DNA from 2 places in the Bacillus carboniphilus genome. Region 2 is predicted to be linked to the other one. Evidence: riboswitches for the same ligand, from Rfam matches in the RefSeq annotation. Region 2 holds a riboswitch; the other holds the start of a gene.
The links. A riboswitch is a leader RNA that binds a small molecule or an ion and turns the genes downstream of it on or off. The one in region 2 is predicted to bind thiamine pyrophosphate.
Positions count from the first base shown of each region.

Region 1: it holds a riboswitch for thiamine pyrophosphate, as region 2 does, so the genes downstream of both, LC087_RS01685 (FAD-dependent oxidoreductase) here and thiC (phosphomethylpyrimidine synthase ThiC) in region 2, are expected to answer to the same signal.

Region 1 is NZ_CP129013.1:323,312-331,350, forward strand. Features, by position in the region: gene LC087_RS01660 (NAD kinase) at 1-194, shown strand, start outside; gene LC087_RS01665 (RluA family pseudouridine synthase) at 276-1,154, shown strand; gene prpE (bis(5'-nucleosyl)-tetraphosphatase PrpE) at 1,432-2,163, opposite strand; partial or broken gene mgtE (magnesium transporter) at 2,472-3,834, shown strand; partial or broken gene LC087_RS19525 (cation:proton antiporter) at 3,990-5,095, shown strand; gene LC087_RS19530 (potassium channel family protein) at 5,052-5,852, shown strand; TPP riboswitch at 5,900-6,033, shown strand; gene LC087_RS01685 (FAD-dependent oxidoreductase) at 6,135-7,076, shown strand; gene LC087_RS01690 (FAD-dependent oxidoreductase) at 7,060-7,845, shown strand; gene thiS (sulfur carrier protein ThiS) at 7,842-8,039, shown strand, end outside.
Region 2 is NZ_CP129013.1:2,545,150-2,553,188, forward strand. Features, by position in the region: gene LC087_RS12970 (DUF2179 domain-containing protein) at 1-432, shown strand, start outside; gene LC087_RS12975 (DUF4181 domain-containing protein) at 452-853, shown strand; gene LC087_RS12980 (DUF5327 family protein) at 892-1,143, opposite strand; gene LC087_RS12985 (potassium channel family protein) at 1,168-2,157, opposite strand; gene LC087_RS12990 (uracil-DNA glycosylase) at 2,180-2,842, opposite strand; TPP riboswitch at 3,086-3,200, shown strand; partial or broken gene thiC (phosphomethylpyrimidine synthase ThiC) at 3,310-5,061, shown strand; gene LC087_RS13000 (hypothetical protein) at 5,268-5,780, opposite strand; gene galE (UDP-glucose 4-epimerase GalE) at 5,985-6,974, opposite strand; gene LC087_RS13010 (L,D-transpeptidase) at 7,301-7,969, shown strand.

The DNA of each region.
Region 1 (8,039 bases), 1.4 Mb from region 2:
TACCAAGTCATCATACCTGCCTTCTAAAACCTGTGAATGATGTGGACTTTCAAATTACGATCGATCACTTGACCTTACTTCATAAAGATGTAAAATCAATTCAGTGTCGAGTGGCTAAAGAAAAAATTCGTTTTGCTAGGTTTAGACCTTTTCCGTTTTGGAAACGTGTGAGGGATTCATTTATTGCTGAATAGTGTACGATCATGAAAGAGAGGTCTTCATTACCTTTCTTTCATTTTTTTACCACTAAATCGGTTTGGAGAGGAACAAATATCATGAAATCATTCCAGTTAAATTGGGTTGTAGAGGAAGGTGGAGTACTTCTTCGCGATTTTTTCAAAGAGAAGACGGTTTCTCGATCTGCCTTAACAGACATTAAATATAATGGCGGAAAAATAATGGTTAATAATAAAGAAGTAACGGTTCGATCCATCTTGCAAAAAGGAGACAAGGTTCGATTAGTATTTCCGCCTGAAAGTCATTCTTTATCCATGCAAGAGGAAATGATTCCTTTGGATATTGTATACGAAGATGAGCATTGTTTAGTCTTAAATAAACAACCGTACATCCCGAGTATTCCATCCAGACTACATCCGAAAGGTACCATTGCTAATGGACTGCTTTTTTACTATAGAAAACAAGGGATAGATCGTACTGTTCATATTGTTACTCGACTGGATAAAGATACATCAGGACTAATGTTAATAGCTAAACATCGTTACAGTCACTCTTTATTTTCTTTGCAGCATCAGCAAAAGCAAGTGAAGAGGACTTACTATGCAATGGTTCATGGTGAAATAGAAAAAGACTTCGATGTGATTGATTCTCCTATTGCAAGGAAGGAAGGTAGTATCATTGAACGATGCATACATCCAGATGGTCAGCATGCTGTTACTTATTATAAAGTAGTAAAAAGATTTCATGATCGATCGTTCGTTCAGTTAGCACTTGATACTGGACGAACCCATCAAATTCGGGTGCATATGAGCTCAATGGGTCATCCTTTATTGGGAGATACGTTATATGGTGGTGAGAAAACGAAGATCTTAAGGCAAGCTTTGCACAGCAAGAGTTTACAGTTTTTTCACCCTATTTTAGAAAAGACACTTTATTTTGAAACGGACATTCCCGATGATATAAAATATTTGTTATGAGTGCGTGTTCAAAAAGCAGGGGAAAAAGGGCCGAGAAGAACGAGGCGACTGCTTAAAGGAACGCAGGCTAAGTTCAGTCACGTCCTGTGAAAACGCCTGCGCTAGCCCGTCCTGGGCATCGAAGCACCACAGTGTACGGCAAGGAAAGGGATCACGAGCTAAAGACGTCCCCATCCTAGGGACAACGATCGTGCTAGCCAATCCTGGCGTCGGAGCTTGGAATAGCGAGACAACAAAGTTATTCGACAGTAATTTTTCATGACTTTTTGAACAACCTCTATGAGAATCTTGTAGGATCATAAGGCATGCTAATAGCCTTTTGAAACATAAATTTCTTTTCAGGGTAACGAAAGGCAGTTAATTTATTTCCAAAAACCACGCCAGTATCAATATTATAGGTGTTATTCATCACACGTGGTTCCAAAACAGGGGTATGACCGTAAACAATCATCGGCTTTCCTTGATAATTAACTGCCCAGTCTCTTCTTTCTGGTCTACCGCTCTCTAGAATCTGACCTGTAATATCTCCATATAAAACGAAGGTTTCAATGTGTTTATTCTTTTTCCCGATGTCTTTCTCCAAAATTCCAGCATGTGTAATGACTAAGTTTTCATGATCTAAAATATGATAAAGAGACGACTCTTCATATAATTGGATAAAACTTTCTTTAATATGTTCTTGGCGAATAGGTTTTAGTTCGTTAAATTCGGCGACAGTTGTCTCAAGTCCATGCTTTTGTTGCACTGGATTTCCAAGAAAAAAACGATATAGTTTATTACAATGGTTACCCGGTGCATAAAAGGCAAGCTCTCTTTTGACAAGCTCAGTTACTACTTCGATCACCTTAATTGAGTTTGGTCCTCGATCTGTTAAATCTCCAACGAAAGCTAATTTTCTTCCATCTGGATGAATGGGAATACGATCCCATGTGTACCCCATTTGTTTTGTGAGTAAGGAAAATTCCTCATAACATCCATGAATATCACCTATAATATCTACCTTTACCATATGATCAGCTCCTCGTCCTTGTAATTGAATAGTATACGAATTATAATGCCCTAAATTTCCATCATATTGCCTTATTGAATTCTTAAATCATCAAAAATTTGGGGAGAATAAGACTTTAAAAAACAAAATATCTACAAAAAATGATATCCTGATTTTCTCGGGTTTCTAATGTTTTATTTATCATATATAGAATATTTGAAGTGGCTAAACGGGCGCTTCCTCTTTTCTTATTACTATTATTACAGACATAACCCTGGGCTTTTTGTTAAGATAATGAAGTATAGAGTAATTGGAAGGAAGGTTAAGTTATGGAGGATCAAGTTGTCTTTGATGAAAAAGCTTTAAAAGAATATTTACGAAATGAACAAATAGATCCCTTTCGTGAAGAGTTTATACAACTCCATTCTTATGACCAAGCAAAATTTTTCTTAAAACTCATAAAAAGTGATAGAATTCGTCTATATCATTATTTATCCCCAGAAGAAATGGCGGATATTTTTCAAAATATTGAAGAGGATGAAAACCCATATAAACTATATTTAGAAGAGATGGATCCTCATTTTGCTGTTGCGATGATTTCTAGCATGTATACGGATGATGCAGTTGATGTCTTAAATGAGCTTGATAAAGACCAGGTAGCCAGTTATTTATCACTCATGCAAGATGAATCGGCAAAAGAGATTCGTGAACTTCTGCATTATGAGGAATTTACCGCAGGTAGTATTATGACAACTGAATATATTGCCATTCATTCTAATCAAACGGTTCGTTCTGCCATGCAAATACTACGTAATGAAGCACCGAAAGCTGAAACCATTTATTATGTGTACGTCGTAGATGAAGAGGAAAAGCTTGTAGGTGTTATATCATTGAGAGACTTAATCGTTTATGATGATGAAACGATGATTGTTGATATTATGAGTGACAGGGTTTATTATGTATCCGTTGCTGACGATCAAGAAGAAGTAGCCAGAAAAATGAAGGATTATGACTTTTTAGCTTTTCCAGTTGTGGATTTTCAGCAGCATCTTTTAGGAATTATAACAGTTGATGACATAATTGATGTTATAGAAGAAGAGGCTTCAGAGGATTATTCAAAATTAGCGGGTGTTCCTGATGTTGACGCCTATGACAAAAGTGCTTGGGTTGCTGCGAGAAAAAGGTTACCTTGGCTAATCATACTACTTTTTCTTGGAATGTTTAATGCGAGTATTATTGGTCAATTTGAAGAGACGTTAGAATCAGTTGCTATGCTAGCGGTATTTATTCCACTAATTGCCGGGATGGCAGGAAATACAGGAACTCAATCATTAGCTGTTGCTGTCAGGAGAATTACGATAGGAGATGAGCAAAGGGATAGCTTTTGGAAATTGTTTATGAAAGAGGCTGGTACCGGGTTTATTACTGGGGGGAGTTTGTGGTATTGTAGTGACTCTTGTGATCTTCTTATGGCAAGATTCCTTCTATTTAGGAATTTTAGTTGGAACTTCTATTTTCCTTACTTTAATAGTGGCTACAATTGCAGGGTCTGTTGTGCCAATGATCATGCATCGTTTTAAAGTGGATCCAGCGGTTGCTTCAGGACCATTTATTACAACTATTAATGATATCATTAGTATCATTATTTATTTTGGTTTAGCAACTTTTTTTATAAATCAATTGCTACTATAATTGCAATATTGTATATTCATACAGAGGATGTTATGAAAGTATTTAAAATAAATTGAGGTGGTGAACGAAATTTTACTTTCAGTTTTAATGTAGTGAAATGGATTTCACACCTTTTACATAACAAATGAACGTTTTTTTGAGAAGGAGGTAAGTGAATGGAACACGGTCAAGCTTCTGTTACATCACTTGTTATTGTTGTTATAATTGCATTTTTAACACCGCTTATACTTCATCGGCTGAAATTAAATATTATCCCAGTCGTGGTAGCTGAATTAATTATGGGATTAATTATTGGGAAAAGTGGTTTTAATATTGTTCATCCTGATACATGGCTTGAAACTCTCTCCACGCTAGGGTTTATATTCTTAATGTTTTTAAGTGGTTTGGAGATTGATTTTACCGCCTTTGCGAAAAAAGGTAAACAACGAGAAAAGTTGCCAAATGGTAAAGATACACCGAACGCATTTTTAGTAGCATCCATTGTTTTCGTAGGGATCTTTATCATTTCTTTATTTTTATCATACTTATTTGTATGGACCGGTTATATCGATAATGGGTTTTTAATGACATTAATCATTTCCACGATCTCTTTAGGGGTTGTTGTTCCAACCTTAAAAAGTGAACACATTATGAAAACCAACATAGGGCAAATTATTTTACTTGTTGCAGTTATTGCAGATTTAGCGACAATGATCTTATTAGCTGTTTTTGTATCCATTTATGGAGGTGGAGATAACAATACTTGGCTGTTACTTGTTTTGTTTGGTGCAGGAATTGTATTGTTCCTTGTAGGGAAAAAATTCCAAAATCGTTCATTTGTAGAGTCCATGTCTAAGGGAACCATTCAAATTGGTACACGAGCTGTTTTCACCCTAATAATTTTGTTAGTAGGAATTTCAGAAAGTGTAGGGGCAGAAAACATACTTGGTGCATTTTTAGCGGGAGTATTAGTCTCGTTGTTATCTCCAAATCAAGAGTTAGTTCAAAAATTAGATTCGTTTGGATATGGCTTTTTAATCCCGATCTTTTTTGTGATGGTGGGCGTAGAGTGGATGTTTGGAGTTTGTTATCTGAACCAAAAATGCTTACCTTAATTCCTTTGCTGTTATTAGCTTTATTTCTGTCAAAAATAGTTCCTGTATATTTTATTCGCAGATGGTATGATAATCGAACAACCATTGCAGCAGGATTTTTGTTGACGTCGAACCTTATCACTTGTGATTGCAGCGGCGACGATTGGAGAAAGAATAAATGTCATTGATGAAAATATGTCTGGTGCACTTATTTTAGTTGCTGTCATATCAAGTGTTATATCACCGATCGGATTTAAGAAGATATTCCCACAACAAGAGGTAACGGAGGCTCGCCAAAAGGTTGTCTTCATTGGTGCAAACCAGATGACTTTACCTGTTACAAGAGAGCTCAATAAAAACATTTTTGAAACAACGGTTTTCCATACACGTCAAGATAAAATAGATAAAAAAATTGTGGAATCCGTGTTTAAAATTGAGGAGCTATCCGATTATTCTTTAGCTACGTTAAAAGAATTAAATATATTTAAAGCTGATATTTTAGTAGTTGCGACTGGCGATGAAGATCGAAATGCAGAGATTGCCATATATGCGAAAGAAACAAATAGAGTAAAACGAGTAATCGCAAGTGTGGCTTCTCCAAGCTTAGCTGATTCCTTAAAAGAGCATGATATAGATGTGTTCTCTGTATTGTTATCAACTAAGACCCTTTTAAGAGCTCTTATTGAAGCGCCAAGTGTGATGAGAATTCTTCAAAATGAAGAAACAACGCTTTATCAAATTAACATGAATAATTATAATTACGATGGAATTTACTTAAGAAACTTCCCTTTTACAGGAGACATTATTTTTGTCAGGATTTTTAGAGGGAATGATTCGATTGTTCCTCATGGTGACACAGAGTTAAAAGCTGGAGATCGATTAATTGTCACTGGTTCACGGGAATATGTAGATGAATTAAAGGTAGAGCTTGAGTTCGTAAACTGATTGCTTGAAAAATTGATCATTCATGATACTATTAAACTAATCATAAATAAAACTGCTAGGGGAGCCTTTAGGAAAAAGTACGATAATGTACATATAAAAGGCTGAGATTAAAGTGAAACTTTAAGACTCTTAGAACCTGATTCTGGATTATACCAGCGTAGGGAAGTGGTTTGTGTACGTTTCTTTATGTAGCGTTTACAAAACCACTTTCTTTTTTCAGAGAGTGGTTTTTTTATGTTTTTGACAAACAACTCATAATAAAGGATAGTGAGTCAAGCCAATATGCTTATACACGCGATAACTGATGATCGTCTTCCTGTTTCCCAATTGGCAAAGAAAATAGAAGACATTAGCCAAAAAGTAGATGGGATTCAAATTAGGGAGAAAAAGAAATCAGATCAACAATGGAGAACTTTACTTAATATGCTGTTAGAGAGAGGTGTGCAGAAAGAGAAGTTGATTATTAATCACCGTCTCAATATTGCAATGGAATTTGGAATTAATCAAATTCATTTACCTATAAATAGTTATCAGGTTGAAGAAGCAAAAAAAATAAATCCAAATTTTACAATAGGGGTCTCAGTACATAGTAAAGAAGAGGCAAGGAATCGACTAAATGAAAAGATTGATTATTTATATTATGGGAATGTGTTTAAAACATCCTGTAAGCCAGGAAAGAAGGGAAAAGGGAATCAGTCTTTAGAAGAAATTGTTCAAATAAGTACCGTCCCTATATTTGCGATAGGTGGGATTGATCATCAATCTATTCCAAAAATTAATCAAAAGAAAGTGGCTGGAGTTGCCGTAAGGTCCTTTATTTTTTCAAGTATCGATCCTGTTTCCGCCATTTTACTTTTGAAAGGAAGAGGGGGAACTTCATTGAATTTTGATTTAGGTGTGATTGGTGGAGGAATCATCGGTCAGTCGATTGCCTATCAACTAGCTAAAGAAGGGCTTAAAGTTGTAGTATTTGATAACGGTCAACTTCAATCACAAGCAACCAATGCAGCTGCTGGAATGTTAGGTGTCCATACGGAAAATGAAGAGCAAGATCTTTTTTATGACTTTTGTCGAGAAAGTCGAGATTTACTCCCGCTCTTATCAGAAGAATTATATGAAGAAACAGGTATTGATATTGAACATGTCCAAACGGGGATGTATCGTTTATCGTTACAGGAGCAAGAAAGGGATTCCTTTAAAGGATTGGGTGCAAGAGTATTCTGAGATTGCTTGGCATGATTATAAGGAAATCAACCGTCGTGAACCATGTATATCAGAGAGTATACATGGTGGAGTATTTATGCCAAACGATGGTCATGTTTCCCCGGTAAATCTTCTTTTCGCCTTTAGACGCGGAGCTTATCAACTAGGTGCCGTAACTTTTGATGAAACAACTGTAATGGATGTAAAACCAGTTGAAGATTACGTTGAAATTCATACAGATAAGGGAATTTTTCAGACGAAGCAAGTTGTGATCGCATCTGGAGTTTGGAGCGGTTTTTTCTTTGAGAAGTTAGGGTTATCAAATGTAATGCATCCTGTAAAAGGGGAATGCTTATCCGTAATGCCGAAGAGAAAGCTATGTACGAATACACTATTTTATGAGGATTGTTATATTGTGCCTAAACGGGACGGCAGAATGATTATTGGAGCTTCGTCAAAAGCGGGAGATTGGACAGATGGCTGTTCTACTCATTCTGTTCAACAGTTGTTATCAAAAGCGTATAACCTTATACCAGAATTGACCTCTGCAACATTAATCAATAGTTGGTATGGAATAAGGCCGGATACAAAGGATCATAAACCGATTATTGGAAAACACCCTGACCATGATCATGTGTATTTTGCTACAGGCCATTATCGCAATGGGATATTACTTGCCCCAATGACAGGGAGACTCATGAAAGAAATGATAGTAAATAAAACAGGTGAGTTTGATCAATTTAAGAAGGAATTTTCCATTGAACGTTTTAAGAAGGAGGCGATTACATGATGAAACTATTGCTAAATGGGCAAGAGGTCGAAATTTCAGAAGACAATTTAACAATAAGTAAGCTTCTGCAACATTATGATATAAGCGAAAAAATAGCCATTGTGGAACAGAATGAACAAGTTGTAAGTAAAGAAAAATATTCACAGCAACCAATTGTTGATGGTGACCGAATAGAAATCGTTCATTTCGTAGGA
Region 2 (8,039 bases):
GTAGAAATGCTCATCTATGTGTTCGGCCTTTCGCTTGTTTTTAGTGACGACGCAAGTGTCTTGTCTATGATTGTGTACGCAGTTGGGTTTGGCCTAGGAATTCCTTTAGGGACAAAAATCGAAGAAAAGTTAGCGATTGGCTATATCAATGTTACAATTAATACAATGGATCGAAACCAAGAACTTATCGACACCTTAAGGAGTAATGGCTTTGGTGTAACGATTTATGTTGGCGAAGGTCGAGATAGTAGTCGCATTAGGATGGATATCCTAACAAAAAGAAATAAGGAAAGTAAGTTAATCGATATGATCGAGCAGTTTGAACCGAGAGCCTTTATTATCTCCTATGAACCAAGAACCTTTAAAGGTGGCTTCATATTAGAACGTATGAAAAAATCAAATCGAGGGAAGGCAAAGAAAAAGAGCGAATAACATAGGAGGTAGCACCCTTTTGATTTGGGTTTTAGTTATTATTTATCTTATCATTTTCTTAATTACATGGTTAGTTGAAAAATTAATCAAGAAAAGATTTGACTTAAGCAAAAAAAGAAAATACAACAAACGATTTAGTAGGGAACAATTTTCTACTGAAATGAAGATATTAAGTATTTGGAGCATTTGTGTACTCCTTGCGAGCACGACCATCGATAGTATTAGCAGGAAACCGTTACTTCCCATTCCCATGTATTTATTAATTGCAATTTTCTTCAGTATACTCAGCACTTATCGAGGGTTAATGGTCAAAAAGCATGCGCCAAGTTCAAAAGAGTATTACCTTGATTTTGCAGCAGCTATTTGGGTTCCAATTGGAACCATCTTGTTAGCAACTACTACGCAATGGATTCTGGGCTAAGAACGAAATGGATTCCTCATCGAAGGAATCCATTTCCTTTAAAAATCAAATATAGAATCATTGCTTGAATTTTCGGATGGTGTCACAGTCTCTTTTGGCTTTGCTCCCATCATTTTGGCTAATTGTTGCTCACTTGAGGTGTGAACCTGCTCGGATTGACTATTTTCTAATATGACATTACATAACGACCGAATCGTCATGATATGAGATTGTATATCTTTTTCTGATTGTCTTGCTTTTGTTAACTCTTTCTCCATCTCATTTAAAATACTTGAAACGGATATGTTCATTTTTTTCACCTTCTTACTTCATTTTTAAGCATCCATTTCTAGTTTTTTGATGTCCTCTCTTTCACCAAAAACGAAAATTATATCCTTTTCCTTTAAAACAAGTTCAGCCGAAGGATTATGTAAGACTTTCTCTCCTTTTTGAACCGCTAAAATCGTAACTCCATATTGATCTCTTATTTTATTTTCAGCTATGCTCTTATTAATAAATGAACTCTGATGAGATAAAATAAGTTCCTCAATATCTAATTTTGTTCGATTGTTAACGAATATCGTTTCGACATATTCCGCACTTTTCGGTTTTAAGATCGACATGGCCATTCTTCTCCCGCTTATCGATGTCGGGTTAATTACCACGTCTGCTCCAGCTCTTTTGAGTTTGTTTTCAGATTCCAAATAAGCCGCTCTCGCCACAATATGGAGGTCTTGATTGAACTCTTTAGCTGATAAAGAAACAAAAACGTTATCTGCATCCGTCGGAAGTGTTGCAATTAAGCCTGTTGCCCGTTCAATACCTGCCCTAACTAACACTTCATTAATTCTAGCATCACCGTTCACATACAAAATGTCTTCATCCATTGTTTCCAAAACGTCTTGATTGTTTTCAATAACAACAACTGATTGATTTTCGATATGTAACTGATTATACACCTGTCTTCCAACTCGACCAAATCCACATACAATAATGTGACCTTGTAAATGCTCAATTTGACTCACCATTTTTTTTCTCCTTAATGACCGTGATAATTCCCCTTCCAATATGAGCGCTGTTACTGCTCCGATGGCGTAGGTAACAATTCCTATACCCATAGGAATAATAAACAAGGCAAAGATTTTCCCCGCTTCAGTTCGAGGGACGGCGTCACCATATCCTACAGTTAAAACCGTAATAGCTGTCAACCAAAGGGCATCAAAAGTCGAAATTCCTTCCGTCAAATAAAAACCTACTGTTCCAAATATGATGACCGAAAGCATACTTAACGTGGCGTACATCACATGCCGATACCGTTCAATCATAATGCTTCACTCCTCTGAGTACTTACCAGTCAATCGGTGTTTGTCCCGTCTCTTTCAAGTAAGCATTTGCTTTTGAAAATGGATGACTTCCAAAAAAACCACGGCTTGCTGATAACGGACTAGGATGGGGAGATTCTAGAACAAAATGTTTATCTTTATCGATCATTTCCTTTTTGTTTTGTGCATGCTTTCCCCAAAGAACAAAAACAACGGGGGAGTTCTTTTGATCTATTAACTTAATCACTTCATCCGTAAACCTTTCCCATCCTTTATTTCGGTGAGAATAAGGTTCTCCTTCTCTTACGGTTAAAACCGTATTTAATAAAAAGACTCCTTGCTCTGCCCAGTTCAATAAGCATCCATCCTTAGGAAAGGGGATTCCTAAATCATTTTCTCTCTCCTTGAAAATACTTCGTAATGAAGGAGGAAGCTTTATCCCTTTTTTCACAGAAAAGCTAAGACCATGAGCTTGATTCGGTTGATGGTAAGGATCCTGTCCTAAAATCACCACCTTTACCTTCTCGAGTGGGGTTGCTTTAAAAGCTGTAAAAACCTCATCCTTTTGAGGGTAAATCATTTCCGTTTCATATTCATGCTTAATAAAAGTCATTAATTCTTGATAATAGGGCTCTTCAAGTTGTCGTTTAAGGTGTTGAAACCAATCATTTTCTATTTCTAAAAACATAACAACGTGCTCCTTCCTCTACAACCATCATAAAGGATTTTGGACTCGGCGTCATTTCGAGAAAAAGTCTATTAAACCCAAAAAGCACAACCAAGTAACTCCTGTTACCAGTTAAAAAGATAAGCATTTTTTTCAGTTTATTGAATACTCTTTAAGGAAACCTATCTAAATATCAAAAATCTACCTTTACACTTGTTATTATATCCAATTATGCTATAGTATTGTAAGCAACCAATAAAATTAGGAATCTACTAGGGGAGCTCTGATTGCAAGAGCTGAGAGAAGAACGATGCAAGTTCTTTGACCCTTCGAACCTGATCTGGCTCATACCAGCGTAGGGAAGTAGTGGGGCTTTGTTTATCATGATGACAAAGCTACTATTACATACTTACTGAGAGGATGACGCCCTATGTCATTCTCTTTTTTTGACCCAGATATCCGATTCCAAAAATTAAGGAGGAATTTAGATGTCAAATTGGAGTTATCAATTTCCAAACAGTCAAAAGCAGTATAAAAAAGGAAGCAGAGAAGATATTCAAGTTCCCTTACGGACCATCAGCCAAGAAGATACAGACGGAAGCTTTGGCGTTTCAAAGAATCCACCCGTTGAAGTATATGATACAAGTGGACCATACAGTGATCCTCATTATTCAGTCGATATTGAAAAAGGATTACCTAATCTTCGTTCGAACTGGGTTTTGGAACGTGGAGACGTAGAATCCTATCAAGGACGCAAGATAAAGGCAGTAGACAATGGCTATCAAGAAGGGGATCCGCGTTTCAAACAAGAGACACCTTTTAAAATAAGGAAACCACTCCGAGCAAAAGAAGAACAATCCGTCACACAAATGGCTTATGCCAAAAGAGGAATCGTTACTCCTGAAATGGAATATGTCGCGATCAGAGAAAATATGGACCCTGAGTTCGTTCGAGAAGAAGTCGCCAAAGGAAAAGCCATTATCCCATCAAATATTAATCACCCAGAAAGTGAGCCAATGATTATTGGACGAAACTTTCACGTTAAAATAAATGCAAATATAGGGAATTCTGTTGTATCCTCCTCTATAGAAGAAGAAGTAGAGAAAATGACATGGGCAACGAGATGGGGCGCTGACACACTTATGGATTTATCTACAGGAAAGGATATCCATACCACAAGGGAATGGATCATTCGAAACTGCCCTGTTCCTGTAGGAACCGTTCCTATTTATCAAGCATTAGAGAAAGTAAACGGGATCGCCGAAGACTTAACATGGGACGTTTACCGTGATACGTTAATTGAACAAGCAGAACAGGGAGTCGATTACTTCACAATCCATGCAGGTGTCCTCCTTCGATACATTCCAATGACAGCAAAAAGAACGACAGGGATTGTATCAAGAGGGGGCTCGATTCTTGCCCAATGGTGTCTCGCTCATCACAAAGAAAATTTCATCTATACGCACTTTGAAGACATATGTAAAATCTTAAAGAAATACGATATCTCCGTTTCATTAGGGGATGGGCTCCGTCCTGGCTCCATCGCAGATGCCAATGATGAGGCTCAATTTGCTGAGTTGAGACGCTTGGAGAGCTGACCAAAATTGCCTGGAAGCACGATGTTCAAGTAATGATCGAAGGTCCTGGTCATGTTCCCATGCACCAAATCAAAGAAAATATGGATAAACAGTTAGAAATATGTGATGAAGCTCCGTTTTACACGTTAGGGCCGCTAACCACCGATATTGCGCCTGGTTATGATCATATTACATCAGCCATTGGTGCTGCTATGATTGGATGGTATGGAACAGCCATGCTCTGTTATGTGACGCCAAAGGAGCATTTAGGACTTCCGAACAAAGAGGATGTCAGAGAAGGAGTGGTTACCTATAAAATTGCTGCCCATGCTGCTGATTTAGCGAAAGGACATCCAGGGGCTCAAAAAAAGAGATAACGCCCTTTCAAAAGCCCGCTTTGAATTTAGATGGCATGATCAATTTAATTTGTCTCTTGATCCAGAAAAGGCCCGTGAGTATCATGATGAAACGTTACCAGCAGAAGGAGCAAAAACAGCCCACTTCTGTTCTATGTGTGGACCTAAATTTTGCTCTATGCGAATCTCTCATGACATCCGGGAGATGGCACAAAAAGATGATAAATCTGTAGAGGAAGTCATTGAAGAAGGGTACAAAGAAAAATCAAAGGAATTTGTTCAAGATGGCTCACGAATATACTACTGATGTAACTGAACTTCAGAAGCAAATTAAAGATCTTGAAAATGAAGTGAGTAGCCTAAAGAAAGAGATCTCCTCTATACAGCAGCAATGTCAGCATAGCTTTTTTGAAACACCGCATATGCGAAGGTGTTATAAGTGTATGAAAACAGAATCCCTTTACTATTAATGCTCACATAAGACTCTCGAGGTATTTCAACTCTTGAGTCTTTTTAAAAAAACCACTTTGTCGGGAGCAAATATGTCCATGGAAGGGTCATGATCGCAATCGTGATTGATACTCTTCTCCTAACCTTTATATCTGGAATAATGTGTTTGAATGTATATTTATGATTAAACCAATAGATAAAAAAGCTCGCAACGCCCATGGCAAAGACTATAATGACGACGGCGAGAGGATGACTGAATGGATCGTAGGAAATCGCCGAGGCTAGTTCGTAATAGTCAAAGAAAACCCCATCCAAAAAGGTTACAGCAAGCAATACCAACATTCCTATGAAATCCGATAAAAAGCCAAACAGCCAAACCTTTCCTATGCTGTTATTATAAAAATCCTTCACCCCAAAATACAGCTTTGATATTTTAAATAAATAAAAACAAACGAGAATAACGATCGAATCAATAAGGAAGTTTCCAATTAACGAAATAAAAATAACAGGTGGGGAAAATAATACGAGCCAAATCGGGAAAATGACATTATATAATTTAACCTCTTTCCATTTCATCTCTTGCTCTCTCCTTTAAAACTAAATAGTATATCAAGTTAACATATGTGTAATTTTACACTAAAGGTCACTTTATTTCAATGCTTTTCTGTAAAAATAGCCGCAAGGAGAAAATCACTGTCCATACTTATCTACTCAAAATACTAGAAAAATAGAAAAAGACGAACCCTTAAAAGAGTTCGCCTTCGTCTTGTTTATTTATGATTAATTTTCATATCCATCAGGATGATTTTGAAACCACTGCCATGCGCTCTCGATGATCGTTTCCATTTGTGCATATTTAGGGTTCCAACCAAGTTCCGAAATCGCTTTTTGTGAGGAGGCCACTAATTTAGCTGGGTCTCCTGCTCTTCTAGGTGCCACTTCAGCAGGTATTGGATGCCCAGTTACTTTTCTAGCCGCATCAATCACTTCTTTTACTGTAAAGCCATTGCCATTCCCTAAATTATAGGTCGCACTCTTACCGTCAAGACGTAGTTTTTTAATAGCTAATATATGAGCATTAGCTAAGTCTGTGACATGAATATAATCCCGAATACAAGTGCCATCATGTGTATCATAATCATCTCCATAAATCATGATCTTTTCCCGTTTTTCTAATGCCACTTGAAGAATGATAGGGATTAAATGTGTTTCTGGACGGTGATCTTCTCCTAAAATCCCCTTCATATGGGCTCCTGCAACATTAAAATAACGGAGGACCACATAGTGAATACCATAAGCATTTTCTGCCCATTTCAACATTTTTTCTACCGTCAGCTTTGTTTCCCCATATGGGTTTGTTGGTACTGTCGGGTCACTTTCCAAAATCGGAATATTTTTAGGTTCTCCATACGTTGCAGCCGTTGAAGAAAACACAATTTTCTTTACTCCAAATTCATTCATCACTTTTAATAACGAAAGGGCTCCTGTTACATTGTTATCATAATATTTAAATGGATTTTCTACACTTTCCCCTACGAGGGAATCTGCCGCAAAATGAATCACAGCTTCAATCGTATATTTCGAGAAAATTTCCTGTAAGAATGATTCATCTCTTAAATCACCTTGATGAAACTTTGCTTTTTCTAACACTGCTTGCTGATGACCTGTTTGTAAATTATCCACAATAATAACATCTTCGCCAAGATCTAAGAGCTCAGAAACGGCATGACTTCCGATATACCCTGCTCCACCACAAACTAAAATCGACATAATCTTTCCTCCTCTGCTTGCATCGTACTAATTTTCTTTTCATCTATTGAACGTTTTAATTTCTATAAGAGTACCCTCTTGAATACATATATCCTATCATTGCTAAACGTCAATCATATGTCAAATGCTCACAAGAAAAATCTATTGAGTGACAAACTACAATAAACCAAAAGGCCTATTTCGCAAAACTATCCTTCTATTAAATTGGTATATTTGACCCTTTACAAATCTTTTACATATTATGTACGATCAAATCATATACATTTAGAAAAATAAGGAACTTATATGACAAATATTATCTTCGTTTCATTTTAGGAGGAGAACTATTGAAGATTGTAAAAATAAGCTTATGTTTCATGCTTCTTTGTTTAGGATTTTTGGCTCCAATAGAAAACGTGTCTGCAAAGACGAATCAATTAATTATTATTAACAAAAGTACGAATCAACTTGCATTCTTTGAAGATGGTCAACTTGTTAAAACATTTTCTGTTGCAACAGGGAGAAATAATGGGGACTCCAAAACACCAGAGGGGATCTTCCCCATTGTGAATAAAATTAAAAACCGCCCTTATTATAAAGAAAATATTCCTGGCGGTGATCCTAGTAACCCTTTAGGAGATCGTTGGTTAGGATTACACGCTAACGGTACTCCTGGAACAACCTATGCCATTCACGGCAATGCCAATTCTAACTCCATTGGTACGTACGCGAGCGCAGGTTGTATAAGAATGCATAACGAGGAAATTCGCTGGCTCTTTGACAGAGTGAAAAAACAGACCGATGTCTATATCCTTCAATCTTCGAAAAGTTTCGCACTGATAGCTGCTGATTATGATTCTTCCCTTTATGCTTCCGTGGAAACAACAGCGGAAGAAACGAAGAAGGAAGAACAAGAAGAAGTCAAAAAACCAGATCCAGAACCTACGAAAGCTGAAGTTTTTTATGATCGTTTGTCTCAAAAGTATACAAAAGTCTTTGATTATATAGAGAGTTAACATAATTGACAGCGTCTATTTTTATTGATAGACGCTTTTTTTGTAACTACATGGCATTTACATAAGAAAC